Regions from separate parts of the Aeromonas sp. EU05-FHT14A05 genome, predicted to be linked through region 2. Evidence: predicted binding sites of a transcription regulator. Region 2 holds the regulator's gene; the other holds the start of a gene.
The links. The regulator NrdR, encoded in region 2, represses ribonucleotide reductase genes. The targets are predictions, from matches to a motif close to CACNNTATANNGTG.
Positions count from the first base shown of each region.

Region 1 (4,415 bases), on a different contig from region 2:
TGTCCCGGGTTGTTGACGATGTTGCGAATGATGTGGGTGTAGGAGCGAGAGTGGATGGTCTCGGAGAAGGCCCAGGTCTCGATCCAGGTCTCCAGCTCCGGGATGGAGACCAGGGGCAGCAGCGCCACGTTCGGGCTGCGGCCCTGGATGGAGTCCAGCAGGGTCTGGTACTTCAGGTTGGAGATGAAGATGTGCTGCTCGTGGGGCGGCAGGGCCTGGTAGTCGATGCGATCGTGGGACACATCCACCTCTTCCGGACGCCAGAAGAAGGAGAGTTGCTTCTCGATCAGCCGCTCGAAGATGTCGTGCTTTTGCTGATCATAACGGGCCACATTGACCGACTGGCCGAAGAACATCGGCTCCTTGAGCTGGTCGTTCTGGGTCTGGCAGAAAGTTGAATAAGCCATGGTGATTTGAATGTCTTGAATGAGAGGAAACAGGAGGGCGGGAGCTTCATGCTCCCGCCCGGTTCATCAGATCGTGCTGCGACTTATATTTTACAAGCCCCGCCGGCGCAACCGTCGTCTTGCAGATCGGTCTGGGCGTCGTCCGCACCATCACGGGTGTTGTGATAGTACAGGGTCTTGAGGCCGTATTTGTAGGCGGTCAGCAAGTCCTTGAGCAGCTGCTTCATCGGGACCTTGTTGCCTTCGAAACGGGCCGGGTCGTAGTTGGTGTTGGCGGAGATCGCCTGATCCACAAACTTCTGCATGATGCCGACCAGCTGCAGGTAGCCATCGACGCTCGGCTGCTTCCACAGCAGTTCGTACTGATCCTTCAGGCGATGGTACTCGGGCACCACCTGCTTGAGGATGCCGTCCTTGGAAGCCTTGACCGACACCAGACCACGGGGCGGCTCTATGCCGTTGGTGGCGTTGGAGATCTGGCTGGAGGTCTCGCTTGGCATCAGTGCGGTCAGGGTGGAGTTGCGCAGACCCACTGTCTTGATCTCTTCACGCAGGCTTTCCCAGTCGAGGTGCAGCGGCTCGTTGCACAGCACATCCAGATCCTTTTTATAGGTATCTATGGGCAGGATCCCCTGGGCGTAGGTGGTCTCGTTGAAGGCCGGGCAGGGGCCGAACTCGCGGGCCAGCTGCACGGAGGCCTTCAGCAGGTAGTACTGGATCGCCTCGAAGGTGCGGTGGGTCAGGGCCAGACCGGAACCGTCGGAGTAGCGGGCACCGTTCTTGGCCAGGTAGTAGGCGTAGTTGATGACGCCTATCCCCAGGGTACGGCGGTTCATGCTGCCCTTCATCGCGGCCTTGAGGGGGTAGTCCTGATAGTCGAGCAGGGCATCCAGGGCGCGCACGGCGAGGTCTGCCATCTCTTCCAGGTCTTCCAGCTTCTCGATGGCACCCAGGTTGAAGGCAGACAGGGTGCACAGGGCGATCTCGCCCTCTTCGTCATCCACGTTGTTGAGCGGCTTGGTGGGCAGCGCAATCTCGAGGCAGAGGTTGGACTGGCGCACCGGGGCCACGGCCGGATCGAACGGGCTGTGGGTGTTGCAGTGATCCACGTTCTGGATGTAGATGCGACCGGTGCCGGCGCGCTCCTGCATCATCAGGGAGAAGAGATCCACCGCCTTGAGGGTCTTCTTGCGAATGGACGGATCCTGCTCGTACTTGACGTAGAGCTGCTCGAACTTGTCCTGATCCGCGAAGAAGGCGTCGTACAGGCCAGGTGCATCGGACGGGGAGAACAATGTGATGTCGCCGCCCTTGATGAGGCGCTGGTACATCAGCTTGTTGATCTGCACCCCGTAGTCCATGTGACGGACCCGGTTCTCTTCCACGCCGCGGTTGTTCTTCAGTACCAGCAGGCTCTCCACCTCGGTGTGCCACAGGGGGTAGAAGAGGGTGGCGGCACCGCCGCGCACGCCGCCCTGGGAGCAGCACTTCACGGCAGTCTGGAAGTACTTGTAGAAGGGGATGCAGCCGGTGTGGAAGGCTTCGCCGCCACGGATGGGGCTGCCCAGACCACGGATGCGTCCGGCGTTGATGCCGATGCCGGCGCGCTGGGAGACATAACGGACGATGGCGCTGGCGGTGGCATTGATGGAATCCAGGCTGTCATCGCACTCGATCAGCACGCAGGAGCTGAACTGACGGGTCGGGGTGCGCACGCCGCTCATGATGGGGGTGGGCAGGGAGATCTTGAAGGTCGAGACCGCATCGTAGAAACGCTTGATGTAGTCCAGACGGGTATCTTTCGGATACTTGGAGAAGAGGCAGGCCGCCACCAGGATGTAGAGGAACTGCGGGCTCTCGTAAATTTCGCCGGTGACGCGGTTCTGCACCAGATACTTGCCTTCCAGCTGCTTGACCGCCGCGTAGGAGAAGTCCATGTCACGCCAGTGGTCGAGGTGGGCGTTGAGCTCCTCGAATTCGGCCTGGGTATAGTCGGTCAGCAGGTGCTTGTCGTACTTGCCCATGTCCACCAGACGGGCGACGTGCTGGTAGAGGTGGGGCGGCTCGAACTGGCCGTAGGCCTTCTTGCGCAGGTGGAAGATGGCCAGGCGGGCGGCCATGTACTGGTAATCCGGGCTCTGTTCGGAGATCAGGTCAGCAGCGGCCTTGATGACGGTTTCGTGGATGTCGGCGGTACGGATACCGTCATAGAACTGGATGTGGGACTTGAGCTCCACCTGGGAGACCGACACGTTGTCGAGCTTCTCGGCGGCCCAGTCGAGCACGCGGTGAATTTTATCCAGATCGATGGGTTCTTTGTGGCCGTTACGCTTCGTCACAAACAAGTTCATTGGCTGATGACCTTTAGTTGATTCCCGAAAAACCATGGCGCCCAGCATCCAGGGTTCCCTTCTGTAGGGTGGCCTGGGGGCGAAGTGCGCCATGAATCACAAGATATAGTGTTATTTTAAATTCGAACTACAAGATAGTGAGGTCGGCACGGCATTGCAATCTGTGGATAACGCATTAGCTGTGGATAAATTGTGGGTGTTCGGGCCAGAGTTAGTGACTGCTCACAGTGAGTGGGTTTTCATCCGTCCGATCCGGCAAATGCAAGTCCGATGATCGAAGATGGAAAATTTAAATAACTTTTTTTGCTTGCGAAAAGGGGGTGTTTTTACTAGCAAATTCAGCCTGGTTATCCCTTGTGCAGCCAGGGTCAAAAGCTGTCCTGTCCCCGCAGGCGCGCACTTGTCATCTTCTCAAAACAAGGGGCGCATCTGCGCCCCTTGTCATTGCCAATGTGCGGCCCGGTGAGTGAGCGTCGTGCTCATCTGGGAACCTTCTGGCGTTAAAGCTGCCCGGATGATCCATCTATAACATCATGCGGAACAGGGCTGACTCGGGTCAGCTCGTAGCGCAGCCAGTGGTGCAGGGCCTGTACCGTATCAAAGTGCAAGTCGGCGCCCCAGTCGGCGGTATCCTCGTCATCGCTCAGATAGCCCCAGCCCGCCACCGCGGTAAGCATGCCGGCGTTGCGCCCCGCCTCGATGTCGCGCACGTGATCCCCCACGTAGAGGCACTGGGCCGCCTCGACCCCGAGCCGCTCGCAGGCAAAGAACATGGGGGCGGGGTCTGGCTTGCGTACCGGCAGGGTGTCGGCGCTGACGGTGACGCCACAGCTGGCAAGCTCGGGCAGGGCAGCCAGCAGCGGCTCGGTGAGAAAGCCCGGCTTGTTGGTGACTATGCCCCAGGGCAGCTTCTTCTCATCGAGCCATTCGATGAGATCCAGCATCCCTTCATAGGGACGGGTACCGACGCAGAGGTTGGCGGCGTAATGGTCGAGCAGGGCGGTGCGAAGGCGCGTGGCCCCCAGCTCTTCCAGCAGATCCTCCCCCAGGCCCGCCTTGAGCAGACCGAGGGCCCCGTGGGAGGTGGTCTGGCGGATGATGGCCTCGGGCAGCGGGGCAAAGCCTTCGCTCACCAGCACATGGTTGACGGCGGCGCCGAGATCCGGGGCCGTGTCGAGCAGGGTGCCGTCCAGATCGAACAGCACGCAGCGCAGGGGCGCCTTGTCGGTGCTCATCAGACTGACTCCGGGCGCACGAAGGCCACCATGTAGTTGACGTCGACGTTCCTGCCGAGCTTGAAGCTGTTGGAGAGCGGCGCGTAGTGCACCCCGCTCATGTCCCGCACCAAGAGGCCCGCGGCTTCACCCATGCGACACAGCTCGGCGGGGGTGATGAACTTCTTGTGATCGTGGGTGCCCTTGGGCACCATCTTCAGCAGGTACTCGGCCCCCAGGATCATCATCAGGTAGGCTTTCGGGTTGCGGTTGATGGTGGAGACATACACCTTGCCCCCCGGGCGCACCAGGGTGGCGATGGCCCGCAGCACGGAGGCGGGATCCGGCACGTGCTCCAGCATCTCCATGCAGGTGACCACATCATACTGGCCGGGGGCCTCGGCGGCATGAGCTTCGGCGGTGATCTGGCGGTATTCGAGCTC
Region 1 covers NZ_JBYTDH010000008.1:143,051-147,465, reverse strand. The annotation lists gene nrdB (class Ia ribonucleoside-diphosphate reductase subunit beta) at 1-407, opposite strand, end outside; gene nrdA (class 1a ribonucleoside-diphosphate reductase subunit alpha) at 491-2,758, opposite strand; gene AC3WR3_RS13310 (HAD family hydrolase) at 3,259-3,993, opposite strand; gene ubiG (bifunctional 2-polyprenyl-6-hydroxyphenol methylase/3-demethylubiquinol 3-O-methyltransferase UbiG) at 3,993-4,415, opposite strand, start outside.
Region 1: a site for NrdR is predicted at 2,856-2,869, ahead of nrdA (class 1a ribonucleoside-diphosphate reductase subunit alpha). Genes of this name have one in related genera too.

Region 2 (4,415 bases):
GTGCGCCAAAGGGCCCTGCCGTTGCCAGCCGATGGCCGCTCGCCAGGCTTCGCAGCCCCTGTGCCGTCTAAAGATGTTATCTGTTAGTAAATGCTATATCCATGATCTGGCTCTGGTTTTTGCCCTCCATAGGGGAGGACTCAGGGGGCGGGTCAGACAGGATTGCCGGGCGTCCCGGGAGGGGCCGAGCCGACGGAAGGGGCGCCGGCCCCGCGAGAGGCAAGGGGAGAGAGGGGTGTCCGGCTTCGAAAATTGCGACGTATTTTACATTTTATAAACAAGTTTTTGGGTGGTTGGACTGTCTCTTTGATCCAGCTCACGTTACAATGCGCGGGCCCACTTCACCTATCGCGCAAACGATTTTCAGGAGATAAACGGATGTTGAAACGTGACATGACCATCGCCGGCTATGATCCAGAGCTGTGGCAGGCCATCACAGACGAAACCCGTCGTCAGGAAGAACATATCGAGCTGATCGCGTCTGAGAACTACACCAGCCCCCGCGTCATGGAAGCCCAGGGCTCCCAGTTGACCAACAAGTACGCCGAAGGCTACCCGGCCAAGCGTTACTACGGCGGTTGCGAGTACGTCGACGTGGTCGAAACCCTGGCCATCGAGCGCGCCAAGGAACTGTTTGGTGCCACCTATGCCAACGTGCAGCCGCACTCCGGCTCCCAGGCCAACAGCGCCGTCTACATGGCCCTGCTGCAGCCGGGCGACACCGTGCTGGGCATGAACCTGGCCCACGGTGGTCACCTGACCCACGGCTCTCCGGTGAACTTCTCCGGCAAGCTGTACAACATCATCCCCTACGGCATCGATGAGTCCGGCAAGATCGACTATGACGAGATGGAACGTCTGGCGGTCGAGCACAAGCCGAAGATGATGATAGGTGGCTTCTCCGCCTACTCCGGCATCGTCGACTGGGCCCGCATGCGTGAAATCGCCGACAAGATCGGTGCTTACCTGTTCGTCGACATGGCCCACGTGGCCGGTCTGATTGCCGCTGGCGTCTACCCGAACCCGGTGCCCCACGCCCACGTGGTCACCTCCACCACCCACAAGACCCTGGCCGGTCCGCGCGGTGGTCTGATCCTCTCCGCCGCCGACGACGAAGATCTGTACAAGAAGCTGAACTCCGCCGTCTTCCCGGGTGGTCAGGGCGGCCCGCTGATGCACGTCATCGCCGGCAAGGCCGTGGCCTTCAAGGAAGCGCTGGAGCCCGAGTTCAAGACCTACCAGGCCCAGGTCGTCAAGAACGCCAAGGCCATGGCTGCGACCTTTATCGAGCGCGGCTACAAGATCGTCTCCGGCGGCACCGACAACCACCTGATGCTGGTTGACCTCATCGGCCGCGAGCTGACCGGTAAGGACGCCGACGCCGCACTGGGCAAGGCCAACATCACCGTCAACAAGAACTCGGTGCCGAATGACCCGCGCTCTCCGTTCGTCACCTCAGGTGTGCGGATCGGTACCCCGGCCATCACCCGCCGCGGTTTCAAGGAAGCCGAGTCCATCCAGTTGGCCAACTGGATCTGCGACGTGCTGGACAACCACGACAACGACGCCGTGCTGGCCACCGTTCGCGAGAAGGTGCTGGACATCTGCCGCCGTTTCCCGGTTTATGCCTGATACGCCAGAGACTCTGGTATAAAAACAATGCCACCCCAGGGTGGCATTGTTGTTTCTGCTCCGGCCTTGCCATAGGGCTGTACTCATTCGACCGACAAAGGAGGCACCATGCCAAATCAGACCGCGCTCAGTGATGAGGAACTCATCTCTGCCATCCGCGCCCAGTATCATTTTCGCCCAAGCCCCGAGGGCCTGCTGGCCTGGGATGTGCGCCGTCTGGTGCGGCTGAGCCGCGGGTTGCCGGTGCGCGCCGTGCCACTCTCGCAGATCGCGGAGCTCGATAGCGAGCACTGGTACGGGCATGGCAGCGTGAAGCCCACGGTGCGCAGCATAGTAGAGCACTGCCAGCTGATGCAGGCCGCCGATCTCGCCTATCCCATCCTGCTGGACAGCGCCGGCCGGGTGATGGATGGCATGCACAGGGTGGGCAAGGCGCTGATGCAGGGCCATACCCATATCGATGCGGTGCAATTCGAGCAAGATCCGGCCCCCGACTATGTGGATTGCGATCCGGATCTGTTGCCCTACGACGACTGAACCGGCGCCATTTCAGCCCCAATGCCACCTGTGGGTGGCATTGTTTTTTCTGGGCTTTTACCGGCTTTGGATGGCCGTGCTACACTGGCCGGCCAAGATCCTGACCCCGCGGGGCAGGTGCCTTTTCCGTTAACGCCGGAGGTCCGATGCATTGCCCTTTCTGTAGTGCGGTTGATACCAAGGTGATCGATTCCCGTCTGGTGGCAGAAGGCCATCAGGTGCGCCGCCGTCGTGAATGCCTGCTCTGCCACGAGCGCTTCACCACCTTCGAGATGGCCGAGCTGGTGATGCCCCGTGTCATCAAGTCCAACGGCTCCCGCGAGCCCTTCAATGAAGACAAGCTGCGGGCCGGCATACTGCGGGCCCTGGAGAAGCGGCCGGTGAGCATGGAGGCCATCGAAAAGGGGGTCAATCACATCAAGTCCCGGCTGCGTGCCACCGGCGAGCGCGAAGTCGCGTCCCAGCTGGTGGGCAACCTGGTGATGGATGAGCTCAAGAGCCTGGACAAGGTGGCCTATATCCGCTTCGCCTCCGTCTATCGCAGCTTCGAGGACATCCGCGAATTCGGCGAAGAGATCGCCAAGCTGGAGAAATAAGCCAGCCACCCACGGATTGCGTTAGCACCCCTATTTTATCGCGTTGAACGGGAGCCCAGATGTTTAGTCAAGATGATTACCAATGGATGAGCCGGGCCCTCGAGCTGGCCCGTCGCGGCCGTTACACCACGGCTCCCAATCCCTGTGTGGGCGCCGTGCTGGTGAAGGCCGGCGTGGTGGTGGGGGAGGGCTGGCACCAGCGTGCCGGTGAACCCCATGCCGAGGTCTATGCCCTGCATGCCGCCGGGGAAGAAGCTCGCGGCGCCACCGCCTATGTGACCCTGGAGCCCTGCTCCCATCACGGTCGCACCCCTCCCTGTGCCGAGGCGCTGATCAAGGCCGGGGTGACCCGGGTGGTCGCCGCCATGGTGGATCCCAATCCCCAGGTAGGGGGGCGCGGGCTGCGCATGCTCTCCGAGGCGGGCATCAAGACCGACTTCGGCCTGCTCAGCGCCGAGGCCGAGGCGCTGAACCCCGGCTTCTTCAAGCGGATGCGCACCGCCTTCCCGCAGGTGACGGTCAAGCTCGGCGCCAGCCTCGACGGTCGCACCGCCATGGCGAGCGGCGAGAGCCAGTGGATCACCTCCCCGGAGGCGCGCCGGGACGTGCAGCGGCTGCGTGCCCGCCACGATGCGGTGCTCTCCAGCGCCGAGACGGTGCTGGCCGACGGCGCCTCCCTCAACGTGCGCTGGGACGAGCTGCCGGCCTCGGTCAAGGCCGTTTATCCCAAAGAGACCCTGCGCCAGCCGCTGCGGGTCATCGTCGATTCCCAGAACCGGCTGACTCCGGACTTGCCCCTGTTCCAGAGCGAGAGCCCTGTGCTGCTGGCCCGTCACAAGGTCGACGGGGACTGGCCTGCCTGGGTGCAGCAGCTGACCCTGCCGCTGCTGGATGGCAAGCTGGATCTGGTGAGCCTCTTCATGCTGCTGGCCAAGCAGAACATCAACTCTGTGCTGGTGGAGGCGGGCCCCAGGCTGTGCGGCGCCCTGCTGGCCAAGGGGCTGGTGGACGAGCTGGTGCTCTATCAGGCTCCCAAGCTGTTGGGGGATGAGGGGCGCGGCCTGTTCCACCTGCCGGAGTTGACCCGGCTGTTCCAGGCCCCCAAGCTCACTGTCAAGGATGTGCGTCTGGTGGGGCAGGATATTCGCATCACAGCGAAAATAGCCTGATTTATCAATGTTCAAGGGGGCAGTCACTGCCCCCGTCATCAGCAAGGTGATCTGCATGTTTACCGGAATTATCGAAGCCATGGGCACCCTGGCCGCCCTGCGCCGCCAAGGGGATGACATGGCCCTCACCGTCCACGCGCCGACCCTGGACTTTGGCGACGTCAAGCTGGGCGACTCCATCGCCACCAACGGCGTCTGCCTGACCGTGGTGGCCCTGGGGGACAAGAGCTACACCGCCGACGTCTCCCTTGAGACGCTCTCTCGCACCGGCTTTGCCGAGGCCAAGGTAGGGGATCCGATGAACCTCGAGAAGGCGCTGATGCCGAGCTCCCGCCTCGGCGGCCACCTGGTCTCCGGCCACGTGGATGGCATCGGCGAGGTGAAGAGCAAGTCCAGCAGCGGCCGCGCCATCGAGTACTGGATCGAGGCGCCAAAGGAACTTTCTCGCTACATCGCCGAGAAGGGGTCGATTGCGGTGGAT
Region 2 covers NZ_JBYTDH010000004.1:125,914-130,328, forward strand. The annotation lists gene glyA (serine hydroxymethyltransferase) at 379-1,632, shown strand; gene AC3WR3_RS07735 (hypothetical protein) at 1,741-2,169, shown strand; gene nrdR (transcriptional regulator NrdR) at 2,316-2,765, shown strand; gene ribD (bifunctional diaminohydroxyphosphoribosylaminopyrimidine deaminase/5-amino-6-(5-phosphoribosylamino)uracil reductase RibD) at 2,825-3,934, shown strand; gene AC3WR3_RS07750 (riboflavin synthase) at 3,990-4,415, shown strand, end outside.